4 regions of the Lysinibacillus sp. IITD104 genome follow, and region 3 is predicted to be linked to each of the others. Evidence: riboswitches for the same ligand, from Rfam matches in the RefSeq annotation. Region 3 holds a riboswitch; each other region holds the start of a gene.
What was found. Region 3 has a riboswitch for S-adenosylmethionine ahead of V1L66_RS03165 (bifunctional homocysteine S-methyltransferase/methylenetetrahydrofolate reductase). Riboswitches for the same ligand answer to the same signal wherever they lie in the genome.
Positions count from the first base shown of each region.

Region 1: linked by a shared signal. The riboswitch ahead of V1L66_RS01775 (cyclase family protein) and the one ahead of V1L66_RS03165 (bifunctional homocysteine S-methyltransferase/methylenetetrahydrofolate reductase) in region 3 are both predicted to bind S-adenosylmethionine.
Region 2: linked by a shared signal. The riboswitch ahead of metK (methionine adenosyltransferase) and the one ahead of V1L66_RS03165 (bifunctional homocysteine S-methyltransferase/methylenetetrahydrofolate reductase) in region 3 are both predicted to bind S-adenosylmethionine.
Region 4: linked by a shared signal. The riboswitch ahead of metA (homoserine O-succinyltransferase) and the one ahead of V1L66_RS03165 (bifunctional homocysteine S-methyltransferase/methylenetetrahydrofolate reductase) in region 3 are both predicted to bind S-adenosylmethionine.

Region 1 is NZ_JBAHYH020000001.1:346,168-349,360, reverse strand. It holds gene V1L66_RS01785 (helix-turn-helix domain-containing protein) at 1-814, shown strand, start outside; gene V1L66_RS01780 (hypothetical protein) at 937-1,335, shown strand; SAM riboswitch class I at 1,417-1,523, shown strand; gene V1L66_RS01775 (cyclase family protein) at 1,611-2,348, shown strand; gene V1L66_RS01770 (DedA family protein) at 2,379-2,975, opposite strand; gene V1L66_RS01765 (Cof-type HAD-IIB family hydrolase) at 3,037-3,193, opposite strand, start outside.
Region 2 is NZ_JBAHYH020000001.1:1,183,548-1,186,740, forward strand. It holds gene pckA (phosphoenolpyruvate carboxykinase (ATP)) at 1-401, opposite strand, end outside; SAM riboswitch class I at 791-909, shown strand; gene metK (methionine adenosyltransferase) at 1,168-2,364, shown strand; gene V1L66_RS06115 (gamma carbonic anhydrase family protein) at 2,544-3,056, opposite strand; gene V1L66_RS06120 (alpha/beta hydrolase) at 3,191-3,193, shown strand, end outside.
Region 3 is NZ_JBAHYH020000001.1:616,011-619,203, reverse strand. It holds gene V1L66_RS03165 (bifunctional homocysteine S-methyltransferase/methylenetetrahydrofolate reductase) at 1-1,294, opposite strand, end outside; SAM riboswitch class I at 1,384-1,484, opposite strand; gene V1L66_RS03160 (protoporphyrinogen oxidase) at 1,584-2,978, opposite strand.
Region 4 is NZ_JBAHYH020000001.1:2,186,386-2,189,578, forward strand. It holds gene V1L66_RS11105 (hypothetical protein) at 1-517, shown strand, start outside; gene V1L66_RS11110 (hypothetical protein) at 656-1,285, shown strand; SAM riboswitch class I at 1,788-1,899, shown strand; gene metA (homoserine O-succinyltransferase) at 2,022-2,957, shown strand; gene V1L66_RS11120 (endospore germination permease) at 2,997-3,193, opposite strand, start outside.

The sequences.
Region 1 (3,193 bases), 270 kb from region 3:
AGGACAATATCGAAGAAGTCAAAGCAGCCATCTACGTGTATTTGCACCATTCTTAGAAGATTTCTTTGTTGCCCTTGGGATTACGCCAATTGCTCAATTCAGTCATTCAAAATGGGGAAAACAAGACTATTTAGGTCTACAGGAAGTGCCAGATATCGATGTACAAAATAGAGAAATGGATCGACTCCTTTACTATAAGCCAACTTTAATTATGCTAGATTCTGGTGTAGAGCGTTGGGAATCCTTTCCGCATTTAAATGAGGTAGCCCCCATCTGCCATCTCTCACACCCTGGTGAGAATTGGCAATCTACGTTATTTAAAATTGCTGATCTAACAGGAAAAACCTCCTTGATACAAGACGTAATCCTACAATATGAAGATAAAGTACAACAAGCAAAAGGAATTCTTAGTAAATCCGTTTATGGGCAAAGTGTGGCATTTCTCCGTATTTCAGCCATTGGCATCACTCTATACGCTGGTCCTGAGTGTGGCTATACGGGCCCCATTTTATATCATGACTTAGGTTTAATGCCCCATTCACTAGTATGTCGTATTCCGCCCAATCAACGTAAAGCCCAACTGACATTTGATCGATTGATGCAATTAGATGCTGATCATTTATTTATTACATTTGATAAACAACATTCCATTCATGAGAATGAAGAACGTGCTATTTTAAAAACACCTACTTGGAAAAACCTAGAAGCAGTTAAAACCAACTGTGTCTATGAAATAGACTTTTTAACATGGATGAATTATGGCATTTTATCACATAGTAAAAAAATTGATGATGTCTTGGATGTACTTGGCTAAAAAGGAAGCTCACTTTAGCTTCCTTTTTAAATGTTTAGGACAAACATTGTATTGTAAATAACACCGAAAGTCGTTTGGCTACATAAGATAAGATATCAGGCTATAGGATAGGAGGAATGATCTTGTATTACAATCCTTATCCGTATTTTGTTCATCCCTATCATTATCCAACATCGCCAATTGCAAATCATTTTGTCGTTAGACCCTTTTCTCAACATCTAGCAATGCCGACCAATAATCCTTTTCCACCTGTCGATACACACAAATTAAAAGCTTCAGCAACACGGATAAAGGCGATGATGCAGCAAGCTCAATTACTTACGGATAAAATAGATAGCTCCCAACAATTCGCACATGATTTAATGAATGCTGCTCAACTTTCAAATAAAACAGAGGTTGAAAAATTAATCACATCAACAGGCATTACGATGAAATTTGAAACGAACTATACACCAGACAGTTTTAGAATACGTCTTATTGATAATGATTGTTGTGGAGTCACCTTGAATTTGAATTGGTGAAAATTCCTAGTGAACTTGTAAACTATAAAAAACTATGCTAAAGTGTTTGTATTGTTATTTCTGAAAATTCTTATATTACTTTTCTTATCAAGAGAGACGGAGGGATTGGCCCGATGAAGTCTCAGCAACCAGCTAAACAGTATGGTGCTAATTCCAATTGGCAAAATGATCAGCCTTGAAGATGAGAAGAACTACCGTTGTTTCAGCAGGAGTCCTCTTCTATAAGGGGACTCCTTTTTATGTACCACTATTTTTAACAGAAAGCAGGGAAATCGATGTCTAATGAACTTTTACAAGCATTGCAATTATTAAAATCGAAACAGTGGGTTGACTTAACACATACATTCGGCCCAAATTCACCACATTTTTTTATGTTTGAGGACGCTAAATTTGAAACGTTATTCTCTCATAAGGATGGCTTCTTCGCCCAACAATTTACGTTCCCCGGTCAATATGGCACACATATCGACCCACCCATTCATTTTGTGCGAGATACTCGCTACTTAGAAGAATTAGAGCTAAAAGAGCTTGTTCTCCCCCTTGTTGTCATTGATAAATCACAAGAGGCTGCAAGCAACCATGACTTTGCATTAAGTGTTGAAGATATTCTTGATTTTGAGGACAAGCATGGAGAAATTGAAGCAGGAACATTTGTAGCATTACGTACAGATTGGAGTAAGCGCTGGCCAGATAAAGAAGCTTTCAGTAATAAGGATGCAGATGGACATAACCATATCCCTGGCTGGGGTTTAGAAGCTTTACAGTTTTTACTAAAAGAACGCAAGGTAAGCGCAATTGGTCATGAAACATTCGATACGGACTCTGCCGCCGATTTTCGTAAAAATGGCAAGCTAGATGGTGAATATTTCGTACTTGAACAAGACACCTATCAAATTGAGCTAATGACAAATTTGGACAAGCTACCTGCGAAAGGCGCTATCATCTTCAATATCGTACCTAAGCCAGAAAAAGCATCTGGCTTCCCTGTGCGCTCATTTGCTATTTTGCCATAACATAAAAGTCGGTATAGCGTATACCGACTTTTATGTTTGTCCATTTCTTTTTTTGAATAGAAAGTAAGCAATGAGCATCCCTACAATAAATAAAAGGATAAGATAGATACTATAATGAGTCAGATAGTATCCAACAAATCGCCATTTCTCTCCAAGCATCTTTCCTAATGATATAAATGTGAACGTCCAGATAAATGCCCCTGTATAGGCAAAAAGCGCAAACTTTCTATAAGGATAATTATTAATAGCCGCAATATACGCTGTCAAATGACGTACCCCGGGGATAAAATAGCCAATTAATAATAGGGTAGGTCCTATTTTTGTAAACATCTTTTTCGTAAAGTCAATTTTTTGCTCTGTAATATGAATTTTAGGCCCATATTTCTGCAATAACGGTAAGCCAAAACGATAACCAATATAGTAGCTTAAGGTAATGCCTCCAACCGCACCAATCATTGCACTGACTAAAGCAGGAATATGTTCAAGACTTTCTCGGTAAACACTATAGCCTACATAAGTTAGAAACACCTCATCAGGAAGTGGCACCCCTACAATACCTCCAATTAGAATCACGATAATTCCAAAGTATCCGTAATGTTCAATTAGAGACTGCACGTGATGTGCCATAAATCATCCCACCTAAAATTTATTAAAATCTACCTGCTATATATAGTGTAGCCTCAGTGCTCTAAATGACTTGAAGCTGACGTAAAGCAAAATCGATACCGTTATCAGTAGATTTCTTTGTAACAAAATTGGCAGCACTTTTTAGAGCTGTGCTTCCATTCCCCATGGCAATTCCTAATCCTACATACTCCAACATGTCAATATCATTATCCCCATCC
Region 2 (3,193 bases), 570 kb from region 3:
GCAAAAAGATTGTGCCATGCGTATTCATTAATAACTTGAATGCTTAATTGTGAATCTTTGTCAGCACCTGCAAAGCCTTTGAATACGAATAACTCGTCACGTTCTTTTAAATATTTTATTACTTTTACATATAGGTTATCGAACACTTCAGAAGAAATTGGTTGGTTGACTTTACCCCAGTCAATTTGATCTTTTGTGCTTTCTTCTTCTACCGTATATTTATCTTTAGGTGAACGACCAGTGTATTTGCCAGTTTCTGCACGAACTGCGCCATCTACTGTTAACATTGCTTCACCACGAGATGTAGCTTTTTCTGCTAATTGTGGTACTGAAAGTTGAACATTAATGTTACCGCCGTTTAATAATTCCTTCAGTTCGTTTGCAATTTCTACTGAATTCATCGATTAAATACCATCCTTTTTTATAGTATTCCCTTGATTTAGAGGGATTTTTTCTTAATTTCAAAAATAGTATAACACAATTGCTTAAATAATCTATACTAATTAAGAAATTATTTTAGAGTTTTTACCACTTTTCAATAAACTGACAAAAAATAATGTTTTTCGAGTAGAATACCATCAATCCTACTGTAATTAGGCATGAAAATTGAGCCACACATATGTTACCACAAGTAGCTAGGTATGTTGTAGGGATTAATTTGCTTCTATTTACATCATCATCCAAGTATGAAAAGTTTTTGTGTAATAGGTTCTTTCCTTTCTATACAGTAATACATAAGAAAATATTTGACAACGTTCGACCTTTTGAGTAACATGAAATTGAACGGATACTCTTATCCCGAGCTGGTGGAGGGTCAGGCCCTGTGAAACCCGGCAACCTGCATGAACTATTTCACGACATGCGCTGGTGCCAACCTGATGCAAGGGAACATCCCTTGAACGATAAGAGTGAAAGGTTACGCAGTCATTATTCCTTTCCTCATGTAAAGTAACGTGAGAAAAGGATTTTTTTATTGTTAAAAATCAATGTAAAGGTAAGTATATGTAGTTCTTTCCTTATTATAATGACGGATCTTTCGAAATCCTCGTGTTAAAAGCAGCAGTAACGGCTTGAGAGTTCAATCCTTAGGAGCGGACTTGACATGGGTAATGAGTACCGTATTCATACACAACTACTTATTGTAAGAGTATTTAGGAGGAAAACCAAATGACAAACCGTCGACTGTTTACATCAGAGAGTGTAACAGAAGGACATCCAGATAAGATTTGTGACCAAATCTCGGATGCCATTTTAGATGCTATTTTAGCAGAAGATCCAAATGCGCGTGTAGCATGTGAAACAACTGTAACAACAGGATTAGTATTAGTAGCAGGAGAAATTACAACTTCTACTTATGTTGATATTAAAGGTATCGTTCGTGATACTGTAGCAGAAATTGGCTATACACGTGGTAAATATGGCTTCGATGCAGAAAACTTAGCGGTGCTTGTGGCGATTGGTGAACAATCACCTGATATTGCACAGGGTGTTGATCAGGCATTAGAGGCACGTGAAGGCTCTATGACAGATGCTGATATTGAAGCAATCGGTGCTGGTGACCAAGGCTTAATGTTTGGCTATGCATGTAATGAAACACCAGAGCTTATGCCATTACCAATTAGCTTGGCTCACAAATTAGCACGCCGTTTAACAGAAGTACGTAAATCAGGTGAACTTGCCTATTTACGTCCTGATGGTAAAACGCAGGTAACGATTGAATATGATGACAATAATGTACCCGTTCGCGTGGATACAATTGTTATTTCAACACAGCATGATGAAGAAGCAACACTTGAACAAATTCAAGCGGATTTAAAAGAATTTGTTATTGCACCCGTTGTACCGAGTGAATTATTAGATACTAACACTAAATACTTCATCAACCCAACTGGCCGTTTCGTAATTGGTGGACCAAAAGGCGATGCTGGATTAACAGGACGTAAAATCATTGTTGATACATACGGTGGTTATGCACGTCACGGTGGTGGTGCCTTCTCAGGTAAGGATGCAACCAAGGTAGACCGCTCAGCAGCATATGCGGCACGTTATGTAGCAAAAAACATCGTAGCAGCTGGCTTAGCAGAGCGTGCTGAAGTACAACTTGCCTATGCGATTGGCGTTGCTCAGCCTGTTTCCATTGCTGTCGATACATTTGGCACAGGTAGAGTAAAAGAAAGCGAGATCGTTGAATGGGTACGCGAGCTATTCGATTTACGCCCAGCAGGTATTATTAAAATGCTTGATCTTCGTCGTCCAATTTATAAACAAACTGCTGCGTATGGACATTTTGGTCGTACAGATTTAAATGTACCATGGGAGCAAATTGATAAAGCCGACGCACTACGAGAAAAAGCACGTTTATAAACTATTGAACTAAAGTAATGAAGTCATTAGAAAATTATTCTAATGTATTAATAAACAAAGGAGCAACATTGCTCCTTTTGTTTTTTTTACAAAAATACCTCGCTAGGATTCGTGAACATATTCGGTACACGAAAACGCGAGGGATTTTTTCGTTAGTATTGATTTTTTGTGTAGGTTATTTATTTCTGAAGTGATTTATAATATTGACCTTTTTCTGCGTATTCTCGTACGATGCGTTCCATATCCTCTTTATCTTCAGCATTTAATTCTCGGACAACTTTTGCTGGACGACCTAATGCTAAACTATTTGGAGGAATGACTTTACCAGGAGGTACTAGGCTTCCAGCTCCAATAAATGCACCTTCTCCAATCTCAGCTCCGTCTAAAATAATGGATCCCATACCAATTAAGGCATTTTTGCGAATTGTACAACTATGTAAAGTGACTTGGTGTCCAACTGTTACCTCATCTTCAATAATGAGCGGATATTTTGGGCTTTGGTGTAAACAGCAAAGATCCTGAATACTGACACGTTTACCGATAATCGTTGGGGAAACATCACCACGAATAACCGTATTAAACCAAATGGTTGTTTCGGCGCCAATTGTTACGTCGCCCGTAACAGTTGCGTAATCAGCAATGAAAACAGACGGATCGATCTTTGGCGTTTTATCTTTAAATGGATAAATCATGAAAATCGCCTCTTTTCTTTCTATAATGTAGTATTATCGTATCAAATACGCAACTTTATGGAAATATAAAATTAAAATGTGCTATTTATTTCGATATAATCAAAGTGTAATTATTTTTTAGGAGGACTATGTAAATG
Region 3 (3,193 bases):
CATCATAAACACTTGTCGCACCTGGGAAGTCTCCCACTTTCGTTGGATCACCCGTAACAGCCAACACATCATGAATACCTAAAGCATTTAGACCCATTAAATGCGATTGAAGACCAATTAAGTTACGGTCTCGACATGTAATATGTGTTAGTGGGCGTACACCATGTGTACTCTTCAACAATGCTCCCATTGCAATATTGCTAATCCGTGGTGAGGCCAGTGAATTGTCTGCCATCATGACTACATCTGCACCTGCATCATACAATTGCTTTGCTCCTTCAAGGAATCCATCAATCTCTAAATGTCTAGGCGTATCCAACTCTACTATGACAGAGCGTTCACGTTTTACTTTTTCATGAAGAGGCTCATACTTTGGTGGCTCCGCTTCACGTACAATCTCAATCTTTTCAGGTTTCGCATGCTTCTCCTGAACCGGTGATAACTCTTCTAAATACTTCTTTGCTGCTGCAATATGTTTGGGTGTAGTACCACAGCAGCCCCCGATTAAACGTACACCTTGGTCACGTAATTCAACAGCTGCTCGACCAAAATAATCAGCTTCTGACTCATAAACGACACGTCCATCCTCTAAGTCAAGAAGTGACGCATTCGGATAGGCAGACATGAATGCCTTATTAGGAAGTTCTACACCTTCAAATGCTAGAATTGTATGGTGAGGACCTAGTCGACAATTGACGCCAACAATATCTGCACCGAGGGCTTCAAGCTCATGGAGAGCATTATTTAAAGACATCCCATTTTGTAAAACACCAGGCTCATGCATAGAAACTTGTGCAATAATTGGCAAATTTGTTTTTTCTCGTAGCATCTTTAAGGTTGCTGATAATTCTTCAAAATCATAATAGGTTTCGAGTAAAAGACCATCTGGATTCCCTGCCAGTAAGACACTTGCTTGTTCTTCAATAGTCGCTAATATTTCATCCAAGGTTGCATCACTTTTACGAATTCCCCGAATACCTCCAATTGTTCCTAAGACAAATTGACCGCCATCTGCCGCTGCTCGTTTTGCAATGGTAATAGCTGCTTCATTAAACTGTTGGACACGTGATTCTAATCCATAGCGAGCTAATTTGATGGCATTTGCACCGTACGTATTCGTTTGAATGATGTCAGCACCAGCCGCAATATATTCTCTATGAATCTTCTCAATTAACTCGGGTCTCTGAACATTCATTTCCTCATGGCAATACTCCAATCCATAGCCATATAGCACTGTGCCTATTGCACCGTCCGCTGTCAATACATGCGTTTTTAACTTTTCAAGCAATCCCATAAAACTAGCCTCTCTTCCTATGTCTCTATATAATAAAAAGCCCTCTTTCATAAAAAAAGAAGGCTTTAACGATTCATCATTGTTGTTCCTTCTCATCTTCGACTCAACGGTCTTCTGGATTTAGCACCTGACAATAAAGTTGGTTGCTGAAGCTTCAATGGGCCAGTCCCTCTGCTTCTCTTGATAAGAATTAAGTATGAATTTTTTAAATAATTAAAAGAATCATATCGTTTACTGACGAATGAGTCAAGACTATTTCACATAAGAAAGTTTTTTTCCACTTAAAACCTTAGAAATTGGCAAGTTCCTTTGCAAGCTCTTCACCAATTTTTTTCCCATTTTGAATGCAAGCACCAATACCTACGCCAAAATATGAGCACCCAGCAATGGATAAATTTGGATATTTTTCATGTAATTCATGTAGTAACCCTTGTAATGCTTCACGATGCGCTAGATCATATTTAGGCATTTGATCAATCCATTTTGTTACATTTACAACGGTTGGCTGTTCTTCTATTCCTAGGCTCTTTCTCACATCTTCTAAAGCAACTGCTGCCAATTCTTCATCCGTCATGGCACGTAGTTGCTCATAGGCTGGATTGATGCTCTTATAAAAGAGTCGCAAAAGTAATTTATTTTCTTTCGATGTATGCTTCCATTTGCGACTAGTCCAAGTAGCTGCATTACAAGTAACGTCTGAATTATGGGAAACAATATAGCCCGTTCCATCTGCTGGTAATCTAGAGTCCGGCACATCAAAACCTAAATAAATAGTAATCGCTGACGCTGTCGTAAATTGGTCAAAATAGCGATTTAAAGATTCATCCTGTAGTAGATTTTGGACAGTATCGTTTGGTAATGCTAAAACGACATATTCTGACTCAATAATTTCACCATTGGCTAAGGAAATTGTATAGTTCTTATCTTGTTTTTTAACATTTAGAGTAGTAACGCCCTTGATGATTTCTACATCGGATAATGTTTGTTCAAGTCGATCAATTAAAGAAGATAAACCATTTTTAAAGGATATAAATTTTTTGTTCGCTGCTTTAACAAATTGCTCACGATTCGCATCAAAGCCTCTAATAATACTTCCATAATCATTCTTATAATCAATCAGATACGGTAAAGTAGAGCCAATAGAAAGCTGATGTAAATCTCCCGAATAAACACCTGCAAGGACTGGTGCAATTTGATTTTTCACCAGTTCCTCTCCTAAATAGTAAGTTAAAAATTCACCGATTGAACTTTCCTTTGTGAAGCGATCGTTAGGTAATGTTAAATCCTTCAACGCTTCTTTTTTCCCTTGCTCGGAAATGAGTGTACTTTCCTCTAAGGATGTCAAACTCATCGGTATTCCAAAAGTTGAATCTGCTGGAATAGCGTGTAACTCATTATTCGTATAAATATAAGAAATACCTGTTTCGTTGTAGACTAGTTCCGCTTCAAAATCAAGCTCCTGTACAAGTTCCATAACACCTTGGTGACGCGCTACAATAGAATCAGCACCTGTTTCCATGATGAAACCTTGTTCATGTGCCGAATATAATTTGCCTCCTAAATATGTATTTTTTTCTATAAGTACTAGACGAACATCTAAATTATGTTCCTTCACTTGACGTTGCAAATAATGCATTGTACATAGTCCTGTAATACCGCCGCCTAAAACAACAACTGTTTTCATAGTAACCGCCCCTATTATTCGTTCTTTCTACAGTATAATCTTTTTTTCATTGAAAATTACGTTAAACCCTTTACAAATTTAGCAAAAATAGAGCTATTTCATCAGCGAAATAGCCCTCCTTAGTGTTGAAAAACAAAACAGTCAATTGAAAGGTAGAAATGGATTTCCGTTGCAGGCTACTTGCTTTCCTGTGGGCGAGCGCCGAATCGCTTCCT
Region 4 (3,193 bases), 1.6 Mb from region 3:
ATTTACGATCAATGCAGTAATTAGTAACGCTACATTTTCACCTAACTCTACGTTTCATATTCATTCATTAGACGTTTTTAATTGCGGGGACTATACAACTATCAATAATCCTAATAACGTGTATATGGTTACGTCAGACGTTTTAACAATGCGTGGTGGTAAATACAAGGCAACCTTAGAGTATTGCAACTATTCAATTGTAGAATGGAAAACAGAAAAAGTTTTAATAGGCAAAGATTCTTTAGGTAGACCTGTATATGAAGAACAACAAGTAAAAGTTGGGGAGATACCATGTATTTTACGATATAAAGACATGACGTATACAACCAATGATAGCATTAATCTAACTAAACCTATTTATCAGATTACAGTTAGGGACAGTGACGCAAGCCGTAAAAATTTTAAATTGAATGAAAATACATATGGCGATGTAAAAATTTATGATACAACCTATCGTATTATTGACGTAGATTACAGTAAAAAGGGAATTATCAATATCCGATTAGAAAAACGTTGACAAATGCACGATACCCCAAATTGTTTATTTCGCTTGCTACCTTATCATATTTCACACGCCCATAAAAATAGTTGTTCCCTTATACCTCTTTTATTAGTAATATGTAACTAAAATAGATAATATGGGGTGTTAGATTAAATGTGGCCATTAATATTATTGGTAATTTTAATAATTTTATTTATTATATGGTATATCACAATATTTTCTAAGGGGAAAAATGAAGTTAAAGAGATAGAAAATAATATAAGAATGACGCTTGATGAAGTTGGTATAAAAGATGATGCTTACTGGTCAAGTCGTGATTTATTAGTTGATAGGATGGTACTTTCAATTAATGAAATTACAGAAGAAGTAATCATTGTGAAAATACCTAAATTATCGAAAGAGTACAGGCAACCTGATGTACAAAAAATAAAATTTCAAGAAATTATAGAGGTAAAAGTTATTTCTAACTCTAATACAGTAACGTCAACGTCTAGGGTATCACAGGTAGGCGGTGCATTAGTTGGTGGCGTATTAGCGGGTGGTGTTGGTGCATTAATAGGTGGATTGAGTGGACAAACAAAGTCTAAAGAAACTATTAAGGATATAAAACTTGAAATTGTGGTAAATAATATTTCAAATCCTATTATTGAAGTTCCGTTTTATGAGACAAAAATATCTGAATTAAAATCAGGAACACCGAAGTATGAGCAAATTATCAAAGAAATTAATCTTTGGTATAGGAAGTTTACAGTGATATTACACAAACAATCTACACTAAAATGATTAGGTTGTTTATTTAATAAAATTGATTGATTTTGATATTTATAGGCGTTACTATTAAATGGATAATGTGCTTAATTTTCACTGTTTCAACTTCTTTCCTTTTTGTGGAATAGAAATGAAATGACTACAGTATTTTGCTGTAGTCTTTTTTTCTTTCATGAAATAAATATCCTTTTTTTACTTAAATTAAAAATTTTAACTTAATTTATTTATATACACTTCTTTTTTTCAGAAGTATGAGTTATAATGAAGATTACATAGATTTTATAAGAAGTGGAATAAACAAATAGGCAAATGTAATACTCCCATACTAAAACTAGTTAGATTCATACAATATTTCATAATTACGGCATGTTTACCATAAATTTTAAATGTAGAAACACCACATATAGCAAGCTTAGTGTACATCAAATGAGCAAGGAACATGCACATGAATCACAAAATATTCTATGAATTATTGATATTCTAACTAGTTCGTGTTACAATTCAAGATAATTAAATAATCTTATCAAGAGAAGCTGAGGGATTTGGCCCGATGACGCTTCAGCAACCTCTAACAATTGTTAGAAAGGTGCTAATTCCAGCAAAGGATTTTTTCCTTTGAGAGATAAGAGTGGACGTGAAAAAATCCTTCTCATTCTATCTCGTATGGAATGAGGAGGATTTTTTAATTTCGTTGCATTCTACGCAAGCAAGGTTTGCTAAAAGAGAGTGATTATAGAGAGGGGAAAGCAAGATGCCAATTAATATTCCGAAAAATTTACCAGCTGGAGAACATTTACGTGAGGAAAAAATCTTCGTCATGGAAGAGGATCGTGCGAAAACACAGCAAATCCGTCCATTAAATATATTAATTTTAAATTTAATGCCTGAAAAAGAAAAAACAGAGCTCCAATTACTACGTTTATTAGGAAATACACCATTACAGGTGAATATTACCTTTTTAAATACGGCCACACATGAGTCGAAAAATGTGAGTAAATCCCATTTGCAGCTATTTTACACAACGTTTAACCAGATTCGTCATCGACGCTATGATGGTATGATAATTACTGGTGCGCCAGTAGAGAAAATGGCTTTTGAAGAGGTTAACTATTGGCAGGAAATTTCAGAAATTATGGATTGGTCTAAAAAGAATGTGACATCCGTGCTACATATTTGTTGGGGGGCACAGGCTGCATTGTATCACCATTATGGCATTGGGAAGGTCGAGCTTTCTGCTAAATGCTCAGGCGTCTACTCCCATGTGATTACAGATTTAACAGTGGATTTGGTACGAGGCTTTAGTGATTTATTTACTGCGCCGCACTCTCGCTATACATCTGTTTCGATTGACGAGGTTCGCAATCATCCCGATCTACGACTATTATCTTACTCAGAGGATGCAGGGGTATTTATTGTACAATCAAAAGATAATAAAAATATTATGATTACGGGGCATCTAGAGTATGATGCGACAACACTAGCCGATGAATACAGTCGCGATGTGGCGAAGGGCATAGATATCGCCGTTCCTGTAAACTACTTCCCGAATGACGATCCAACACAAGTGCCGATGAATACATGGCGTGCCCATACCCATTTATTATTCTCTAACTGGTTGAACTACTATGTTTACCAAGAAACACCATATGAATGGGATTTTGTAGATGAAATCGAATATCATATTTAATTAATAAAAAGTCTAATTTCTTTTCTAGCGTAGAAGAAATTAGACTTTTTGATTGTCATTTTTTGTTTCCTGCTGAGGTGTTTCATTATTTTGAGCCTTGGACTTGCGGTTTCGAATGACTGCTACAATCAGCAAAAGTATAGGTAATAAAATGGTGAAAATAAAGGAAAAGATTGGCCAAATTTCATTATTATAATTAGTGGAATGCACAATATCTGGATGTACTATTTGGGAAA